DNA from 3 places in the Priestia sp. FSL P4-0332 genome. Region 3 is predicted to be linked to each of the others. Evidence: riboswitches for the same ligand, from Rfam matches in the RefSeq annotation. Region 3 holds a riboswitch; each other region holds the start of a gene.
The links. Region 3 has a riboswitch for S-adenosylmethionine ahead of MKY06_RS11385 (Na+/H+ antiporter NhaC family protein). Riboswitches for the same ligand answer to the same signal wherever they lie in the genome.

Region 1 (3,279 bases), 2.5 Mb from region 3:
ACATCCGCTAGCTAGCACCACAAATGAATATAAGTCGCTTTCAAGTACTAATTTCACAAGAACATATGAGATTACGAGTGAAAATACAGGGGATACCACCCAAACCTTTAACATTTGAATGACCACTTCGCGCTGTTCTTTCGTGAATCCCGTTTTCGCTGCTCCTATTCCAATAATAGAAGACGTAGTGACCTGTGTAAGCGGTACTGGCAAACCAAACAGTGAAGCGACTGTGACAAGAGAAGCACCAGTACCCGAGATAATGCACCCTTCTCCTACAGAATAGCGAGTAATTTTTTTCCCGTTTGTTTCAATAACCCGGCCTCCTAGTAAAAGAGCTCCGAGCGCCACTGCCAATCCTCCTGCTATGACACCCGTTGTGGCATCCATTAATCCAGCTCCTACTAGAGGACCGACAGCATTTGCCACGTTATTCATTCCAGCTGAGAAGGCTTCAAAGAATCCCGTCGCTATAACTAAAATCGTTAAAACTCTTTTCCACTTTCCCTCTGCTTCTTTTTTATGCGCTCTGCGTTTTATCACTTTTCCAATCAAAAAAGCAATGACAAATGAAACTAGCGGAACAATAATCCAAAAAGACATGACAACTAAAAGTTTTTCCACATACAGAGATTGATAAGCTACGCCTACTCCAACAACTGAACCAACCGTTACTTCACTTGTTGATAGAGGAATACCAATTAAATTCGCGAAAAAGAGTGACAGCGTTGCAGCAGCCAGAATGATAATAACTAATTCTACTGACAGCAATTTTTCAGGTATGATACCTGAACTGATGGTTTTTACCACCTCACCGCCTCCGATAATGGCTCCGAGCACAATACCTACAGCACAGATGAACAGGGCTACTCTTCGCTTTTTAATCGCACCGGAGCCGTATGAAACGCCCATAGCTGCTGCTGCACCGCTTGCCCCAATATTCATTGCAAAAAAAAGCGCAATGATAAAGGCAACATATAAAAGCATCATTTATTCAGCTCTTTCGTATTTAAGATTCGTGTAATCCGCATTCAACTTTTTGTGTACCTGCCCATCTTCCTGAACGTAAATCGTCTACATTGTAGGCAGGTGCGGTACAGGGTTCACAGCCGATACTTGGGTAGCCTTGATCATGAAGTTTGTTATATGGCAAATCATGCTTATACACATAGCGCCAAATTTCCTTCCAAGACCAATGAATTAACGGACAAACTTTCACCTTCTTGAATTTCTCATCCTTATTAAAGTAATTCGTGCTGGCACGAGACTCAGACTGCTCGCGTCTCAAACCAGAAATCCACGCATCATAAGGAGCAAGAGATTCTCTTAATGGAATGATTTTTCGAATTTGACAGCATAAGTTAGGCTGACTCTTCCAAAGCTCATCTCCATGTTTTTCAGCTTGTTCTGCAAGAGTTAAATCCGGTTTTTTCATATGAATACGTAAATCAGGGAAGCGTTCTTTAATTGCATCAATCACTTCATATGTTTCTTTAAAATGAACGCCTGTATCTAAAAAGACAATTTCAGCATCTTTTTTCACTTTTGAAATTAAATCAATTAACACGATCCCTTCGATCCCAAAGCTTGATGCATAGATAATTGAATCTCCGTAGGTATCATACGCCCACTGCAATGCTGAAAGGGCTCCTTTTGTTTCATCTTCACTGTCGAACTCTGGAAACGTATCACTCCAGTTTTCGTACGTATATAAGTCTGCCATTTTCTTCACTCCAATTCTTAGTTATCCGCGTTATCCAATAAAAAAAGACGGTTTTACCCACTAGAATTGGATAAAACCGCCTCTAGTGTGTCTAGTCAGCGAAACTATTTAATTCTTACTTTGCTTCGACATGCCCAAAGATTTGTTTTAAGTCGGGGATTACAGTCATTGGTGTCCCTCCTCAAATTATCGCTTGCGCTATATCAAAATAAAAAGTCTTCCATATTGAAAGACTGGGTAGGCAATAAATTTTCACCTTATCTTTCAAAATGATACACACTTTGCTGGAATTAGCACCTTGCTAAGCAGGTTGCCGGGGTTCAGCGGGCCAGATCCCTCCACCACTCTTGATAAGCATTTTTTAAAAATTTTAGCATATTTAGAATATTTGTCAACATTAAAAATCATATATCCGATAAGAAAACTATACTTTAAATTCACAGAAATATCTATACTTTTATTTAAAACAACATATGTAAATTTAAACCAAATGTGAACATATCAGTTTATAAAACGCTTTCTTTTTTCTCCAACTTTTTATATTCTCTTGCTAAATAAAACATAAAACCTTTCTATAAAATTAATAAGGGATTTATAAGCTTTACGGATAATTCACCCACATTAGCACACATTACAGATAACACTGACTGACAGATAGGAGCTATATAAAATGGAGAGACAACCTTTTCAATTAGACGATACAATTAAAAATAATGTGCGAACATATTTACAGCAGATTTCAACTGAAGCCTCTAATTTAATTAAACATTTAGACACGAGTGATCATTGTATACTATGTGATTTTGAGGAGATGCGAAAGTTATTTCAAGATGTTCAAGCTACGGCTGCCTCTTATTACTTGCGTCATTACTTATCGCCTTATACATTTGAATATGCTGCTCTGTCCTTAGCTATTCATAACCTTTCTGAGAAACGTCACGGCGCTCTAATTGTCATTGAACGGGAACAAAATGTAGACCCTCTTATTCAAAAAGGAATGCCTATTCAAGCTCCTGTCAGCGCTACGCTAGTTGAGACGCTGTTCTATCCAGGGACACCCTTACATGACGGAGCCGTCCTAATTAGAAATAATCAGCTTATCTCAGCTGCTAATGTTTTACCTCTCTCGTCTATTATTTCAACGACCAAAAAAATGGGAACACGTCACCGTGCAGCCATTGGAATGTCGGAAAAATCGGATGCATTAATTTTAGTTGTCTCTGAAGAAACAGGCAAAATTTCGTTTGCACTTGATGGAAGCCTCTACCCTATTCACTCCAGCAAAAATATGATTTAAGAGCCCTTTCCTGATAAGCAGCCCTATATTGACTTCTATATCCTTTCTCTTTAATATATTTCATAGTTTTTACATACTATAGATACGGGTGATGCATATGACAATTTTAAAATTTGAACATGTAGGCGTTCAAGTAAAGGATATAGAAGAATCTATTGAGTTCTATACGCAAAAAGTGGGATTAGAGCTCATCGAAAAACTACCACATACCGATCCGTCTTTGAAGCTAGCTTTTCTAGGTTTAGAAGGCAATGTAATT
Region 2 (3,279 bases), 2.6 Mb from region 3:
GTATTAGATGCACCCACAACAATTTTCTTTTCATCTTTTGATCCATTGTTAGATCCACATGCAGCTAATCCTACTACTAGCGCAGATGTTAGTGCTAAAGCCGAAAGCCATTTTTTCATAATAAATAATCCTCCCTTTATCTTTTATCAATTTTTGCAGTAATCGCATCTCCAATAAGTTGGATAATAAATACAATAATCAAAATTAAGATCGTAGCAGCTAGCGTTACATCATTATGACTGCGCTGGAATCCTTCTAAATATGCAAGATTCCCGAGACCTCCAGCTCCAATCACACCCGCCATTGCCGTATAGCCGACTAACGCAATTGTCGTTACCGTCAAACCAGAAATTAAAGCTGGCAGCGATTCAGGTAACAGCACTTTAAAGATAATAGTGCTTGTTGTTGCTCCCATTGATTTAGCAGCTTCAATAACACCTTTATCAATTTCACGCAGACCAATTTCTACAAGACGCGCGTAAAATGGTGCTGCTCCAACAATTAAAGCAGGTAACGCTGCATTAGCGCCTAAAATACTTCCTACCAATGCTTTGGTAAATGGAATCAGTAAAACAATTAAAATAATGAATGGAATGGAACGAAAGATATTTACAACTGCTGACACAATGGCATATAAAGGTTTGTTTTGCCAAAGCTGTCCTTTGGACGTTAAAAATAAAAGCAAGCCTAATAAAATACCTAGAACAAACGTGGCTATAACTGAAATAGCTGTCATATATAGTGTTTCATTTGTCGCTTGAATAAAATCATCTAAAATAACGTTTGGAAATAGTTTCTCAAGCATTTGTCATTACCTCCACTTCTACCTGCTGCTCATGAATGTATGCAATGACTTTTTCAACTTCTGTTAATTCTCCGTCTAAATGAACGAACAACGTTCCGTATGAACCTGTTTGTGTATGAGAAATCTTTCCTTGCAAAATATTAATCGTTACATCAAACTGTTTTAAAATCGTTGTAATGAGCGGTTGCTCTGCTTTTCCGCCAACAAACGTCAGCTGAATAATTTGCCCGCTTGGATATAACTCCTGTACTTGTTCAATTGTTTCAAACGTTTCTTCTGGTTCAGAAATCTGTTGAACGAATCGTTTTGTAATCGGCTGCTTAGGTTTTCTGAATACTTCTAGCACTTGTCCTTCTTCTACCACTGCCCCATTTTCCATAACGGCTACCCGATGACAAATTTTACGAATAACGTGCATTTCATGAGTAATCAATACAATGGTTAACCCTAGCTTCTCATTAATATCTACTAACAGATCTAAAATGGAATCTGTCGTTTGAGGATCAAGCGCTGATGTTGCTTCATCACACAGCAATACTTTTGGGTTATTGGCTAGCGCTCGAGCAATACCAACACGCTGCTTTTGTCCACCGCTAAGCTGTGATGGATAAGCATTTTCACGCCCTTCAAGCCCGACTAGCTTGATAAGCTCGTCTACTCGTTTCATTCTTTTTTCTTTTGAGATCCCTGCTATTTCTAACGGAAAGGCAATATTTTCTCGCACCGTACGCGACCACAAGATATTAAAGTGCTGAAACACCATACTAATTTCTTGTCTAGCTTTTCTGAGTTTTCCGCCTTTAATTTTTCCAATATCATTACCTGCTACTTCGACCGTTCCTGTCGTTGGTGTTTCTAACCCGTTTAGCAAGCGAATTAAAGAACTTTTCCCCGCTCCGCTATAACCAATAATTCCGTAAATTTCACCTTGGTTAACGGTTAGATTCACATTATCAACAGCTGTTACTTGACCGCTTTTAGCCTGATAAATTTTTGTAACGTCTGTTAATGTAATCATATTTCTTCACCTTCTTTAGTAAAAACTTAATTATGTTAGGTTGCCCTATAGGATGAAAAAGCCGTAAAACAATTTTCCTCATTAAAAAAGCCTCTCTGCGCATGACAGAAAGGCTCGATATTTAATCCTTTCTCTCATCTTTCAAAGCGCATAGCTTTGCAGGAATTGGCACCATTTCAGTTAGTCTGACGGTTGCCGGGTTTCACAGGGCTCAGTCCCTCCACCTCTCTTGATAAGAGTTCGCAACAATTATTTTGTTTTTGGGAAATATTCATTCATTTATGAACATTCATGAGTGTGATTTTAGCATGTGTCAGATAGGCTGTCAACAGATTTTGTTCTTGGGATAATATCCCAAGATTTCAACAGCCCCAACGGTTTGCTCTCTTTCAATTTCTTCATTTTAAACAAACGTTTGATTATCGAAGCTCTTCAAGTACGTGCTCGATAGAATGAAACGCATAGAGTTTTTTTACCATTTCGCCATTTTTCACTTCAATCAAACAAGGTACACTTTCAATTGAAAATACTTCTGCTTTTGAAGGCATATAATTTAAATTGCTCATTCCGATAGTTACACCAGGCAGCATCGCTTCTGCTACGGTTAACATTTTTTTTGCCAGCTGACATGTCCCGCAAAAAGGTGTATGGAAAAAGATAAACGCTCTTTGTCCTTCTTTTAACTGATCGTCAAGCTGTTTTTCGCTCCATTCTTGCATGTTGCTCATTCCTTTTATGTTAAAAATTCTGCATTAACATCGATATTGGCACTCAGTAATACTGTTGCTATGTGATGTCTAGGGGCGGCAGCAACCTCTCGGTACATTTTATCAATATATAGATGCTCTGCTTCCGGAAGCTCTCGTTTAAATTGTTTTCTTAGCTTATTCCCTGAATCATCAGAGTCAACGAGTATGTATACCTCTTTGTTAAACGTAAAGTCAATAATTTCATCCAGCTTTGATAAACTAATCGTACCGTTTGTACAGATAATTTCAATTGGTTCTCGAATGATATCTTGGATACGTTTTTTATCTGATTTTCCTTCGACAATAATTACTTTTTCGATTTCAATTAGCCCCATTTTCATCACCCATAATCGTCAGTTGTATAGTAACATCATTTCTTTATGCTATACAATATTCGTTAATGTATCACAGTTCACCTGTTTTTTAAAAGAAATTTGCAAGAAAGAACTGTTTTAAAAGGCAGCTTAGGCCATATTGTTTCCATAAAACAAGAAAAACAGCGGCAGTTGCCACTGTTTAGCACCATCCTGCTTCTTCGTCGCAGTCTGTATATTTTTGCGTTTCACCTTGCTTTTGTACATCCGTATATTGGTAGAACTTATTATTTTCTTGCGAATACCCTTCTTCAAAGCGGTATTCATTGCCGCTTGTTCCGTAACTAACTTCACCAATTGGCTGCTTATCAACATATAATTTCATGCCGCCGT
Region 3 (3,279 bases):
ATTTCATGGGTATTTTATTATTTATTTTATTATGCGGAATTGAAATTGGAGGAGCGGCTTATGCACTTAAACAAAATGAGACGCTTTGGAAGGAGTTAGATGAAGAAAAGCCGACTGATTTTTTCAAACAGTAAAAAACCCTTAAAAAGAACATTCTTTTTAAGGGTTTCATATTACGCAGCTTCTTTAGATGACTTAGACTTTTTATTTAAACGAGGAAATCCAATTACAATCGCAATGATTCCGCAAACCGCTGTTAACATTGGATAGAATGTAAATGGAATAATCTCAATCGGTGAAACTTTAGCAAACCCTGCTGCGAGAAGCATTTGTGCGCCGTAAGGGATAAGCCCTTGAACGCTGCATGAAAACAAGTCCAGCAGACTGGCTGATTTACGATTATCAATTGAATACTTATCAGAGATTTCTTTTGCTAACGGACCTGCTGTAATAATTGAAATCGTGTTATTAGCCGTCGCTAAATTAGTTAAACTTACCAGTCCGGCGATGCTGAATTCTCCGCCTTTTTTTGTTTGAATGCGTCGTGTTAATAAATTCAATAAGAACTGAATACCGCCATTATAGCGAATAAGCTCAACCATTCCGCCAATTAACAGAGATAAAATAATTAACTCTGACATTCCGCCAATACCTTCTGTCACAGTTTTAGCAAGAGAAGAAAGCGTGTAGCTTCCGTCAGCTAATCCAATCACGCCGGCTAGCACAATTCCTCCGGTTAAAATGCTTAATACGTTTGCACCAAATACTGCAGCAATGAGTACGCCGATATAAGGCAAGATTTTAAACCAGCTGAAATCTTTAATTTCTACTGATGACGTGTTTCCTAGCGTCATTACAAGCAATAGAATCACTGTAACAATCGCTGCAGGAAGTACGATAAAAAAGTTTACTTTCAATTTATCTGTCATATTTGTTTTTTGCGTACGAACTGCCGCAATGGTTGTATCAGAGACAACAGATAAATTATCACCAAACATTGCACCGCCAATCACACCGGCTATTGCCAATGTAACAGAAACATGCGCTTGCTCACTGATTCCTACAGCGATAGGTCCCAGCGCAGCAATTGTTCCCATTGATGTTCCCATCGAAATTGAAATGAATGCGCCAATAACAAAGATTCCTGCTACGACTAAGCTTTGCGGAAGCACAGAAAGCGCTAAGTTTACCGTTGAATCCACAGCTCCCATGCCTTTAGCGACTTCAGAAAAAGCACCTGCTAAAATAAAAATAAGCACCATAATAATGATATCAGGATGTCCTGCTCCTTTAGCAAAACGCTCCACTTTTACATTAAGTGAATCTTTGCGGTTCATAGCCAGCGCCACAATGGCTGCAATGATAATGGCTACTAATACAGGCAGCTTATAAAAGTCTCCCGTTATAATTCCTGATCCGACAAACAGGACTAAAAAGACGCCCAGCGGTAACAGCGCCCAGCCGTTTCCTTTTTGTTGTTCCATTCTTAACACCTCTTGTTTACGTAATAAAAAAAGACCTCTTCTTATTGATAAGAAGAGGTCTCTTATTTTGTATCATAAGATTACCCTTCTCATCTTCCAAACGAAACATCGTCTGCTGGATTTGGCACCGCACTGCGTACAGCCAGTTGCCGAGACATCATAGGGCCAGTCCCTCCGTCTCTCTTGATAAGAAGTTTATAGTTGTTTTAAAAATAGTCTTTCACTACTGTAATCTCTTTTTATTTAATTGTCAAATGCTATTTCAGAAAAATATATAGTGCGAAAATTCTCACATCAATTAGCTACGTCTCGTTTTAAAAACGCTGCCCAAGCTACGCCCATAAAGAAGACAAAATGCGCGACTAAGACGAAGATTGAAAATGGAATCGTCATGCCGTCAAACATCGTCTTCATTCCGTCCATATACTGCACAAAGTTTGTGTTGGCGAACAGTAAAAATTTCCCCCACCATAAACCAAACTCTGATACTAGTCCTGTTACAGCTTTTGCCCCGATACTTACGACAATAGCTAGACTTGAAGCAAGCGCGCTGTTTCTAAATAAAGACGACAGCATGAATGCGAACGTCATCATCATAAACGTTTCCATATACGCACTATCATACGTAAGCGTAATGTTTTTAAGCAGCTGCGCATCTCCTTCTAGACTGGTAAAGCCAAAGAACAATGCTCCCCATACAAACGAAAAAAGCAAATAGCTCAGTAAATAATACAAGCTAATTAAAATGAGGGTTAGGTACTTGGATGCTAAAATCGTTGAACGTCTAGCAGGACGAATTAAAAGAAACTTAATGGTACCTGCTTCAAACTCTTTTGCAACCATTGACCCTCCAACAGCAAGAGCAAAAAATTGAACAAGAATGAGCATACCTGAACTAAATGACAGGAAGTTCAAAATGTTGTCTTCTGTTCCTGCACTGTTTGCTACTTTCTTCATTAAAAGAGCCATACAAAGAGTTAAAATACCGATTGTAATAAACGTGACTTTTGTACTTCTTTTATGAAACCATTTCATATGTTCATTTTGAATTAACTTAAGCATGGTGCTCTCCTTCCGTAACGGACATAAACGAATCTTCAAGCGTCTCATACACAGGAGTGATTCGGTAGACTAAAATATTGCTGTCCACTAATTTTTTATTCACAGCTGGAATTTGTTCTTTTACAATCGCCACGTCGATACTATGTGATCTCATCGTTACTTCAAATTCTTGTGATAAAAGATCCGCTGCTTTTTGCGCATCAGACACTTCAAATTCTACGTACATTCCTTGATCTTGACGATTTGGAGATAGATCTTGAATGGCTTTTAACTCACCGTCTTGAATAATGCCAACGCGGTCACATAGTGCTTCTACTTCTTTTAATAAGTGGCTCGCGATTAAGATTGAAATTCCTTCTTCCCTGCAAAGCGTTTGTAAATATGTACGAAATTCTCTCATTCCCGCTGGGTCTAGACCATTTGTTGGTTCGTCTAATAAAAGCAATGCAGGCTTATGTAAAATAGCTTGAGCCACTCCTAAACGCTGTCTCATCCCAAGAGAATACGTCTTCACTTTTGCATGAATGCTGTTTTCAAGCTTTACTAAAGCAATCACTTCATCCAAGCGTTCTGATGTGATCCCTTCATGCATATTCGCAAAGTGTTTTAAATTTTGATAGCCCGTCAGATAATCATAAAACTCAGGGTTTTCAATAATCGCTCCAATTGATTTCATAGCTGATGTAAACTGTTCTTTTAAAGGAAAGCCGTTAACGGTAATCGTGCCCTCTGT

Region 1: it holds a riboswitch for S-adenosylmethionine, as region 3 does, so the genes downstream of both, MKY06_RS25100 (phosphoadenylyl-sulfate reductase) here and MKY06_RS11385 (Na+/H+ antiporter NhaC family protein) in region 3, are expected to answer to the same signal.
Region 2: it holds a riboswitch for S-adenosylmethionine, as region 3 does, so the genes downstream of both, MKY06_RS25445 (methionine ABC transporter ATP-binding protein) here and MKY06_RS11385 (Na+/H+ antiporter NhaC family protein) in region 3, are expected to answer to the same signal.

What each region holds. Positions count from the first base shown of each region.
Region 1 covers NZ_JBBOUA010000001.1:4,782,083-4,785,361, forward strand. The annotation lists gene MKY06_RS25095 (inorganic phosphate transporter) at 1-990, opposite strand, end outside; gene MKY06_RS25100 (phosphoadenylyl-sulfate reductase) at 1,010-1,723, opposite strand; SAM riboswitch class I at 1,978-2,080, opposite strand; gene cdaS (sporulation-specific diadenylate cyclase CdaS) at 2,394-3,020, shown strand; gene MKY06_RS25110 (VOC family protein) at 3,118-3,279, shown strand, end outside.
Region 2 covers NZ_JBBOUA010000001.1:4,840,442-4,843,720, forward strand. The annotation lists gene MKY06_RS25435 (MetQ/NlpA family ABC transporter substrate-binding protein) at 1-119, opposite strand, end outside; gene MKY06_RS25440 (methionine ABC transporter permease) at 137-805, opposite strand; gene MKY06_RS25445 (methionine ABC transporter ATP-binding protein) at 798-1,823, opposite strand; SAM riboswitch class I at 1,955-2,062, opposite strand; gene MKY06_RS25450 (thioredoxin family protein) at 2,243-2,542, opposite strand; gene MKY06_RS25455 (toprim domain-containing protein) at 2,557-2,907, opposite strand; gene MKY06_RS25460 (YusG family protein) at 3,089-3,279, opposite strand, start outside.
Region 3 covers NZ_JBBOUA010000001.1:2,253,854-2,257,132, reverse strand. The annotation lists gene MKY06_RS11390 (hypothetical protein) at 6-134, shown strand; gene MKY06_RS11385 (Na+/H+ antiporter NhaC family protein) at 174-1,484, opposite strand; SAM riboswitch class I at 1,571-1,677, opposite strand; gene MKY06_RS11380 (ABC transporter permease) at 1,779-2,546, opposite strand; gene MKY06_RS11375 (ABC transporter ATP-binding protein) at 2,539-3,279, opposite strand, start outside.